DNA from 3 places in the Arthrobacter gengyunqii genome. Region 3 is predicted to be linked to each of the others. Evidence: predicted binding sites of a transcription regulator. Region 3 holds the regulator's gene; each other region holds the start of a gene.
What was found. The regulator LexA, encoded in region 3, represses DNA repair genes until DNA is damaged. The targets are predictions, from matches to a motif close to TCGAACANNTGTTCGA.

Region 1: a site for LexA is predicted at 1,815-1,830, ahead of MUG94_RS10175 (DUF6504 family protein). Genes of this name have one in related genera too.
Region 2: a site for LexA is predicted at 1,879-1,894, ahead of MUG94_RS07265 (HNH endonuclease signature motif containing protein). Genes of this name have one in related genera too.

The regions. Positions count from the first base shown of each region.
Region 1 covers NZ_CP095461.1:2,238,356-2,241,624, reverse strand. The annotation lists gene MUG94_RS10185 (MDR family MFS transporter) at 1-137, shown strand, start outside; gene MUG94_RS10180 (MDR family MFS transporter) at 180-1,745, shown strand; gene MUG94_RS10175 (DUF6504 family protein) at 1,916-2,227, shown strand; gene MUG94_RS10170 (DNA polymerase III subunit alpha) at 2,240-3,269, shown strand, end outside.
Region 2 covers NZ_CP095461.1:1,602,989-1,606,257, reverse strand. The annotation lists gene MUG94_RS07305 (cytochrome) at 1-424, opposite strand, end outside; tRNA gene MUG94_RS07300 (tRNA-Val) at 594-668, opposite strand; tRNA gene MUG94_RS07295 (tRNA-Gly) at 1,082-1,155, shown strand; tRNA gene MUG94_RS07290 (tRNA-Cys) at 1,218-1,291, shown strand; tRNA gene MUG94_RS07285 (tRNA-Val) at 1,315-1,386, shown strand; tRNA gene MUG94_RS07280 (tRNA-Gly) at 1,424-1,497, shown strand; tRNA gene MUG94_RS07275 (tRNA-Val) at 1,542-1,613, shown strand; tRNA gene MUG94_RS07270 (tRNA-Gly) at 1,639-1,712, shown strand; gene MUG94_RS07265 (HNH endonuclease signature motif containing protein) at 1,926-3,269, shown strand, end outside.
Region 3 covers NZ_CP095461.1:1,301,004-1,304,272, reverse strand. The annotation lists gene MUG94_RS05915 (LysM peptidoglycan-binding domain-containing protein) at 1-336, opposite strand, end outside; gene lexA (transcriptional repressor LexA) at 863-1,606, shown strand; gene MUG94_RS17200 (hypothetical protein) at 1,987-2,121, shown strand; gene MUG94_RS05905 (ATP-dependent DNA helicase) at 2,190-3,269, opposite strand, start outside.

The sequences.
Region 1 (3,269 bases), 940 kb from region 3:
TGCCGCCGATTTTCCTGCTCGGTATTCCGGCGCTGGGCGCCGGCCTGATCATGACCCTGTTCATCAAGCAGACTCCGCTGTCCGAGACCGCCAGGGTGCGCCTCGGAGACGCGGAGCAGGAAACCACAACCCCGTAGGCATCGATCAGCAACGGCAGCACGGCCAGGAGGCCGCTCCACATGTCCCATAAAGCACTTTCACCACGTATTGCGGCAGGCACGGCGGCAGCGCCAACACCGAACCTGGCCCTGGTGTTCACCGGGCTGGTGCTCTCCGTGCTGCTGGCAGCCCTGGACCAGACCATCGTGGCCACCGCCCTGCCCACCATCGTGGGTGACCTCAACGGGCTGGAACACCTGTCCTGGGTGGTTACCGCCTACATCCTGGCCGCAACCATCGGTCTGCCGATCTACGGAAAACTCGGCGACCTGTTTGGCCGCAAGAGCATCTTCCTCTTTGCCATCGTGGTGTTCCTGATCGGGTCCGTGCTCTCCGGACTGGCGCAGAACATGGGTCAGCTGATCGGTTTTCGCGCCCTCCAGGGCCTGGGCGGCGGCGGACTGATGATCGGGGCCCAGGCCATCCTGGGAGACCTCGTCTCTCCGCGTGAGCGCGGCAAGTACATGGGACTGATCGGAGCAGCCTTTGGACTTGCCTCTGTGTGCGGGCCGCTGCTGGGCGGCTGGATCACCGATGCCTGGTCCTGGCGGTGGGTCTTCTACATCAATCTGCCCATCGGGGCGGTGGCGCTCGCCGTCGTCGTCACCTCCCTGCACCTGGCCAAGCCCCACGGTGCTCGCCCACGGCTGGACTATGCCGGTGCCGTTTTGCTGGCCGTTGCGAGCGCCGCCCTGATCATGCTCACCACGTGGGCGGGCACCACCTATGCCTGGTCAAGTCCGCAGATCCTGGCCCTGGCCGCATTGACCCTGGCTGCGGGTGCGGCATTTGTGCGGGTGGAACTGAACGCCCCGGAGCCGATCATGCCGCTGGGCCTGTTCCGCAACCGGAACTTCACCGTGCCCGTGCTGGTGGGCATTTCCGTTGGCATCGCCATGTTCTCCACCATCTCCTACCTGCCCACCTTCCTGCAGATGGTCAACCGCGCCACTGCCACCCAATCCGGACTAATGATGCTGCCGATGATGGGCGGGCTGCTGCTGACCTCAATCGGCTCTGGACAGCTGATCTCCCGGACCGGGAAGTACAAGATCTATCCCATCCTGGGCTGCGCGGTGATCATTGCGGGGCTGGTGCTCCTGTCCCGGATTTCCGATACGACGCCGTACAGCTTCACGGCTCTCGGCATGCTGGTGATGGGTCTGGGGATCGGCATGCTGATGCAGAACCTGGTGCTCATTGTGCAGAACAGCGTGCCGGGCCGGGACATGGGCGCGGCGATCTCCGCGGCGAACTATTTCCGCCAGATCGGGGCATCGTTTGGCATCGCACTGTTCGGCTCGATCTTCATCCACCGGCTGGGCAACGAGATGGCCGCGTCGCCGGCAGGTCCGGGAGGGGCAGGGGAGGCCCTCGGCGGTGACATCAATTCCCTGAGCCCTGCGATGCTGCGCGGACTGCCTGCGCCGGTGCAGGATTTCGTGGCCTCGGCGTTCGGCCATGCCCTGCCGCCGATCTTCCTGCTGAGCGTGCCGGTGGTGGCGGCAGCGCTGGTGCTGTGCCTGTTTATCAAGGAAACGCCGCTGTCCACAGCGGTACGGACGGAAGCGGAGGAAGAAGTGTGAGCAGTCCCGGGCAGACAGCCCGGGAGGGAGGTGCCTTTTGTCGGAGGCTGGCCGTACACTGGAAGCTGTTCGAACATATGTTCTAACGTGTTGACGTCCACCAACCGATTTTGGCCGCTGCGGCCGGTGCGGGTGCGGGGCAGGCCTGTGCGGCGGAGAGGAAAACTGAAATGGGTGTTTTCAGTGAAGCGATAGAGGTGGTGTGCTCGCCTGCGGGCCAGCCGCTGCGGCTTGTTCACGGCGGTCACACCTACAAGGTGGCAGCGGATCCCGTGCGCTGGTACGAGCGCCGGAACTGGTGGGATGAAGAGGCCCGGGCGGAACGCGGGCGCGGCCCCGGACTGGTGGACTCGGAGATCTGGCGTGTCCAGGCACGGCTCACCCCCCGCTCGCCGCTGCGCACGCTGGATCTTTCGCATGACATCAGTTCCGACCGCTGGCGCCTGATCCGCATCCATGACGCCCTGCGGGAAAGCGCCTAGGAACCTCCCGACATGAGCTTTACCCATCTGCATGCAGCCACAGCCTTCAGCGCGCACTACGGAGTGTCCTGGCCGGAGGACATGGCACAGGCTGCCGCAGCTGACGGCGCCGACGCGCTCGCCTGCACCGACCGGGACGGACTGTACGGAACGGTCAAGCACCTGCGCGCCTGCATGGACGCCGGCATTGATCCGATCGTGGGGGTGGATCTGGCAGTGCTGGGGGAGCCGGAGGACAACGGCGTCCAGCCGGTCACCGGCAGGGTTGTGGTGCTGGCCCGCGGCCGGCGGCACGGAGCCGGCTACCGGGCGCTGTGCCGGCTGATTTCCGATGCGCACGCCGGCACCTCCGCGTCAGCGGCACGCAAGGACAGCAAACCGGTGGGAGTGACCATGGCGCAGCTGGCCTCGCGGGCAGCGGGCGACGGCGGCAAAGGGAGCGGCGGGGATGGAGACGGCGGCGGCAGCAGTGGGGACACCGGCAGCGAACCGGTCCTGACCGTGCTGGTGGGTCCCCATTCCGACGTCGGCACCGCCATGCGCAGCCGCAGCTACGCCGTCGCCCGTACGCTTTTTCGCCGCTGGCAGGCTCTCCTGCCCCGTGAAGCGCTCGCCGTCGAGGTGGTGGCCCACCTCAGCGCCCCGGGGACCAACCTCAGCCTGGCCCACGCCGTGCGCATGTTCCGGCTGGCGGATGAAATGCAGATGCCGGCCATCCTCACCAATGCCGTGCGTTACGTGGATGCCGACGGCGCCGCCACCGCCGACGTCCTGGACGCGGCCCGGGCGCTGACCTCCATGGCCCGGCTGCCGGACCTGCAGCCCAACGGACAGGGCTGGCTGAAGAGCGCAGCGCAGATGAAGGCCCTGGCCCGCGAAATCAGCGCCGAGGCCGGCTACGGAGCTGCCGGGGCCGCCCGGATGCTCCGGGACACCGAGGCGCTCGCCGATGACTGCCGGATGGACCCCGTCTCTGACATGGGATGGAAGCAGCCGGTGGTTCCGGAGGCCTCCGTGATCGGCATCAACACCGCACCCATGG
Region 2 (3,269 bases), 300 kb from region 3:
GCGGTTCCACCTGATACAGGTCCCACCACTCATCGAACCGGTCTGCGAACTGATGCTCTCCGTGTTCCTGGAGGGCGGTTCGTGCCGCTTCAAGCTCATGCGGGAGGTTCAGGGCGCGCAGGGAAACCTGCTCACAGTAGTAATGCACCCGGGTTCCACGTTCCGCTGCCTGGTCGCGGTAACGCTCCGACGCGCGCGCAGCTTCCTTCACAACGCCGCGCAGGGCACCGGGATTGCCGAGGCTCGCCGCGAGCCGGGGATCCTTGACGACGGCGGTGGCGGCCATGTGCCCGTGCCACCCGTCCAGAGAGGTGGATCCTTGGGCGATGACCGTGGTGATGGACGGTACCGCAGGCGGATCAGTGAGGGATCGGGAGTACATCCGCCCGAATTCTGTCGAATGTGCCAGTGCTGGTTCAGTCATATCTTCAGTTTGCCATCCCGCACTGACAGAAGTTCGCGGGCCCCTCCGGGACACGGGAGGCGGCCGTGAGGCGGGCAACGACACCGGCTGGCTTGAACCAAATCTGCTGCAGGAGGCTGCCTGGACATAACAAAAGAGGCCCCCGGGCGGGGACCTCTTTTGCAGTACTTGGTGGGCGATACTGGGTTCGAACCAGTGACCTCTTCGGTGTGAACGAAGCGCGCTACCACTGCGCCAATCGCCCCCTTGCTGCGTCCCGTTTTCAGAACCGCAACGTCTAAAGATGCTAGCCCAGATCGGTGCTGGGGCCAAACCGGGGCTCAACGGACCTGAGACGGACAGGATTAAGGCTGGGCAAATGTACTCCTGGCCCCCCGCCGTCGTACACCTGGACCGATGGAGACACCTCCCGTGGACCTGCCTAACCACCCTGGCCGAACCAACCTGGCCGACACTTGCAGTACATGTACCCCTCGTATCCACCGTCCCCACCTGCGACGACGGCAGTGATTCGATTCCGTACGCCGCCTGGGCGCAAATCTGACCCGATTGGACGAACCACGAATAGTCCTATAGAGTTTTTCTTCGTTGGAAAGCGGGAGTTCGCCGCGAAAAGCGAAAGCGATTCGAGGTCAAATACCCCGGCTTTTACAGCATGCGGACGTAGCTCAGCTGGCTAGAGCACCACCTTGCCAAGGTGGATGTCGCGGGTTCGAATCCCGTCGTCCGCTCGCAAGTCACTGTACAAACCGGTTGATTCTGACCGGTCGGCCTATGCTCACGCAGCGGTCACGGTGGGGTGGCCGAGAGGCGAGGCAGCGGCCTGCAAAGCCGTATACGCGGGTTCGAATCCCGTCCCCACCTCCACAGAGGATTTGCAAGCCCTTTGGGCGCGATTGGCGCAGCGGTAGCGCGCTTCCCTGACACGGAAGAGGTCACTGGTTCGATCCCAGTATCGCGCACTACAGTTTGGCGTTTTGGCGCACAACTGTGTTTTTTGCGGACGTAGCTCAGCTGGCTAGAGCACCACCTTGCCAAGGTGGATGTCGCGGGTTCGAATCCCGTCGTCCGCTCTCTTGACCGCATCGTTTCTTCCCCGGGAGTTCCGATGCTTCAAGCGCGATTGGCGCAGCGGTAGCGCGCTTCCCTGACACGGAAGAGGTCACTGGTTCGATCCCAGTATCGCGCACGGACAACCTCGGTTGTCTTGTTTTGCGGACGTAGCTCAGCTGGCTAGAGCACCACCTTGCCAAGGTGGATGTCGCGGGTTCGAATCCCGTCGTCCGCTCGAACAGCTGCTCTTTGGAGCGGCGAAACAGAAGGAGCAGGCCATTTATTTGGTCTGCTCCTTCTGCGTTTAACTGTCGACTTCATCCTGTCGGTTCCACTCCGGGATTAGAATCTCCTCCACAGGTTGCGGCTTGCTGTGGGAAACAGATTTGTATCCACAAAAATCGGAAACACTTTCGAACGGCCCGGTCCACACTGCGATTCTTGAGTTATGGAAGATGATCTGCGAGACCGGGCACCACACGGCGATTCAGCGGCCTTTCCCCGGAACGATGCGCCGAACCGCCTATCCCCCGACCTCTCCGCCGAGCTCTCCCCGAACCCCTCCCCCGGCACATTTTCCGCCGGCATCCGCACACCGGGCGCTGGACTCAACAATTTCCTTCCTGCCGTCCGCGCCGTTGTCTCGGCTTTCAACAAACAAGCACCCCTGCTGTCCTCCGCAGAACTTGTGTCCATTGCTGCGGACACTGAGGAACTGTCCCGCTTGGTGGATCACCTGCAGATAATGGCCGCTGCGGCCCTCGAACGTGCACGCATTTCGACCGAGACCACCGATTCCTGGGCCGACTCGTCAGGGGAGCTCCAACAGGAATATAAGAGCACGGCTGAATATTTGTGCCATCGGCTTCGGATTAGTCGCCGTGAAGCATGGCGGAGAATCCGTCTGGGTTCTTCGCTCACCTCCTCGACCGGCATAGCCGGCCAGCGCATAGACCCGGAGTTTTCCGTCCTGGCAGAGGCAGCAACAAGCGGGCGCCTCTCGGGCGAGGCAGCACAACTTGTCAGCCTGGCGATGAAACGCGTCCAGGGCTGCGGCACGGTCGAGGACCGGACAGCCATGGAGACAGGCCTGACTGACGTTGCTGCCAGCCAAGACCTTGACGCCCTCAATGTCGTCGCCAACGCCTGGGTCAATCACCTCGATCCGGACGGCACACAGCCCACCGAGCAACAGAAGGCCGAATTGCAGGGATTGTTTATTCGCCGCAACTGCCGCGGACTGCGCCGGCTGGACATTTATGCCACAGAGGACCAATTTGAAACACTGATGACTGCACTGTCGCCCGGAACGAATCCGCGGGTCGGCACGCCGGAGCCCGCTGGTGGCACCTGTGTGGACCTCGAAGGCAAGGAACGCGCGGTCCCGCCGGACACCCGCAGTTATCCGCAGAAGTGCCTGGACGGTTTGGTCGCATCCTGTGCGATGGCTCTGTCCATGGGCCAGCTCCCCAACAATGGCGGATCCAAGCCGCAGGTTATGGCGGTCATTCCCTACGACCTGCTGAGCGAGAGCCTGAACGGGACCGGAACGGGAGGCTCGGACAGGCCAAGGACAGCGCCGCAGAGGACACCGGAGGGCGGGATGCTGACTTTTGCGGGGCCCGTCCCTGTCTGCCAGATCCGCCGGATCGCCTGTGATGCGGACATCATCCCGGTGGTCCTGAGCGGGGAGAGCAGAATCCTCGACGTTGGAACGGCATCCCGCTACTTTCCTCCCTACCTGAGAAGAGCGCTGGTTGCCCGTGACCGCGGATGCGCGTTCCCGGGATGC
Region 3 (3,269 bases):
CTCCGGCCCCCCATTGGAAGCCATGGCGGGAGCGGTAAAGAAGCCCAGCACAGTGAGCGCCGCGGCGGCGGCCAGCATCAGCGGCACACCTATGAAAACCAGCCGACCCCGGCGCGTCAGTCGCAGTGCTTGCGGCTTCACCGGCACCGGAGACTCTGCCTGCAGCGGAGAACCCGTCCGGGCAGCTGGGGCATTGGGGGCCGAAGCAGTGTCCTGGGTTGCACCGTGGACTGCGCTTTGCGCTGGAACACGCGCCTGGAGGAGCGTGCTTGAGTCGAGCGTGCTTGAGTCGAGCGATGAAGCTTTCTGGGCGGGCGGGACTGTTTGGGTTGTCATTGCAACACCTTTCCGGTTCGATGTCACGGGCAAATACCCGAAACGATGTTCGAACGATTGGAAGCTAATCGACCGACCCCGACCCTTACGAAGGACGGAGGTCGAAAGTATGTTCGATTCCTGCTGACCTATTTCTAGCACCTATTTACTAATAAAGTCGAGACTCGCTCGAACAAATGTTTGAAAACCCTGCTCCGCTCGATTAACGTTGAGGACAAGAGGGAGCCACTAAACGGTTCTGTCGGATCGACCCCCGGAGTCCAGGCATCGGAGCGGTTCAACAGGACCACTGAATCAGCTGCCTCTGACATAACCGCCGGAACGGCTTTCGCAGCCAGTACCGTCCCGGCATTCACCTGATCAGATGTTTACCGCCCAGCCCCGGCACCGCCGGGACCAGCTGACCCGAAGGGAACCCGACGTGGCCCGCAGGACTGCTTCCGAAGACAGCACCAACAAACCAGCTGCCGCAGGCACCCGTGCGCGTGCCAAGGGGCTTACTCCGAGGCAGAAGACCGTCCTGGAAATGATTCAGCGGTCCGTGAGCACCAACGGCTACCCGCCCACCATGCGCGAAATCGGTGACACCGTGGGATTGGCCAGCCTGTCCAGCGTGACCCACCAGCTCATGCAGCTGGAAAAGCTTGGCTACATCCGGCGTGATCCGAAGCGCCCGCGCGCCATGGAGATCCTCATTCCCCTGATGCTGCGCGACGGAACCTCCGGTGCCGGAGAAGGCGACTCGGGACGTCCCGGCTCCGGGACCGCCCGCAACCACGCGGCCGGCAACGGTCCAGCCGTCTCCGCGGCTGCGGGCGGCAGCACTGTCCGGCAGGACGAGGGAGCAGAGCCTGCCCCGGCACTGGCATCGGTAACCGAGCTTGCCACTTCCGTTGACACCGCCATGGTGCCCCTGGTTGGCCGCATCGCTGCCGGCGGTCCCATCCTCGCGGAACAGGTTGTCGAGGACATCATGCCGCTGCCCCGCCAGCTGGTGGGACACGGAGACCTCTTCATGCTGAAGGTCTCCGGCGACTCCATGGTGGATGCGGCCATCTGCGACGGCGACTGGGTGGTTGTCCGCCGCCAGCCTACGGCGGAGAACGGCGACATAGTGGCTGCCCTGCTCGACGACGAGGCTACGGTCAAAACCTTCCGCCAGCGTAACGGCCACACATGGCTGCTGCCCCAGAACACCCGGTACGAGCCGATCGTTGGCGATCACGCCGTGATCATGGGCAAGGTTGTTTCAGTCATGCGTTCGCTGTAGCGAAGGTCCGCCCGGCGGCGCAGGCCGGGTGGCAAAAGGCAGCCTGTACGCGTAGAACTTATCCTCGTTGTGCGGTCGCCTGGCGTTGGGACGGTTCCGGGGACCGTTGGGTGGACCGGCTGCGTCGCGGTGAGGAACTCCGGCGCCAGGAGACGACATGTGTCGATGGCTAGCCTATTCAGGTTCCCCCATCCGGTTGGATGACGTTCCCTACCCCTCCAGATGACGGTCGCAGGCACCGACGGAGACACGATCTCGGCGTTCCGCTACTCCAGCGAGGGCAAGTCGCGGTCCCTTTTCACCAGCAGGGACATTTCGCCCTCCAAGCCCTGTACCCGGCGAATGCGCTGCTCAATAAACTCTCGAACGACTCCCGGCTGGTGGTCTCCGAGCCCTGGGGGGACCTGCACGGCGCGTGGCAGGAAGTACCCGAAGCCCCCTGCGTGGTCGTCAACGGCGGCGAGCAGGAGCCGTACCCGTTGGCGCCGTCAGGTCCGGCCGCCGCGGCAATCTGAACCGACGGCGACTGGACCTCTGCGTTTTCCAGCCCACCCATTCGAGGCCTACGGGCAGGGTTGCGCCCCTACTTCCGCGAACGCTGCTTACCGTTCGAACGCTCTTCCTCCTCGGACTGTTCAGCGAGACGACCCAGCACCGAGAGAACCACTGTGCGGTCAGTGGTGGACCAGAACGGCGGCAGCGCGGCCCGCAGGAAACCGCCGTAGCGGGCTGTCGCCAGCCGGGAGTCCAGAACGGCAACCACCCCGCGGTCCCCCGCGGCACGGATGAGCCGCCCGGCACCCTGGGCCAGCCGAACGGCAGCATGGGTCGCAGCAACGGACATGAAGCCGTTGCCTCCGGCCTTGGCCACTGCGCGGGTGCGTGCCGTCATCAACGGATCGTCCGGGCGTGGAAACGGAATGCGGTCGATCAGCACAAGCCGGCAGGCGGCACCGGGAACGTCCACGCCCTGCCAGAGGGACATTGTGCCAAAGAGACAGGTGTCCGGTTCCTCGGAGAACTGCTTCACGAGGGAGGACATGGAGGACTCCCCCTGGCACAGGATCGGGAAGTCAACCCGGCTCCGCATGGCATCGGCGGCGTCTTCAGCGGCCCGGCGCGAGGAAAACAAGCCCAGTGCCCCGCCGTTTGATGCCTTGAGCAGCGCTTCAATCTCATCCAGCTGGGCTTCGGAGGTGCCGCGCTCCGGCTTGGGCAGGTCCTTCGCCACGTACAGGACGCCCTGGCGCGGATAGTCGAAGGGGCTTCCGACGTCGGTTCCAGTCCAGGACGGAGCACCGGGACCGAGCAGGCCCAAGGCACCGGCCACCGGGCCAAATTCGGAGCCGATGGCCAGGGTGGCCGAGGTCAGGACCACGGTGTGCCCGTCGAACAATCCCTCGCGAAGGCGTCCGGCCACCGACAGGGGGGCAACATTCAAGGTGGCCGGTGCGGTCTCGTCGGGCGGTGAAAAACCGCCCGACGGCGAGAAGGAGCTGGGGCGGGATGCCCAGATCACTTCGCCGGCCGACGGAGCGGAGATGAGCCGCTCGCAGATGGTGAGGACCGCCATGAGCCGGGAGCGTGCTGTCTGGCGTCCGCCGTCGGCCGTTTCTCCGGGTTCAGGCTTGGAGTCCGAGAGTGCCACACGGCAGGCCTCGCG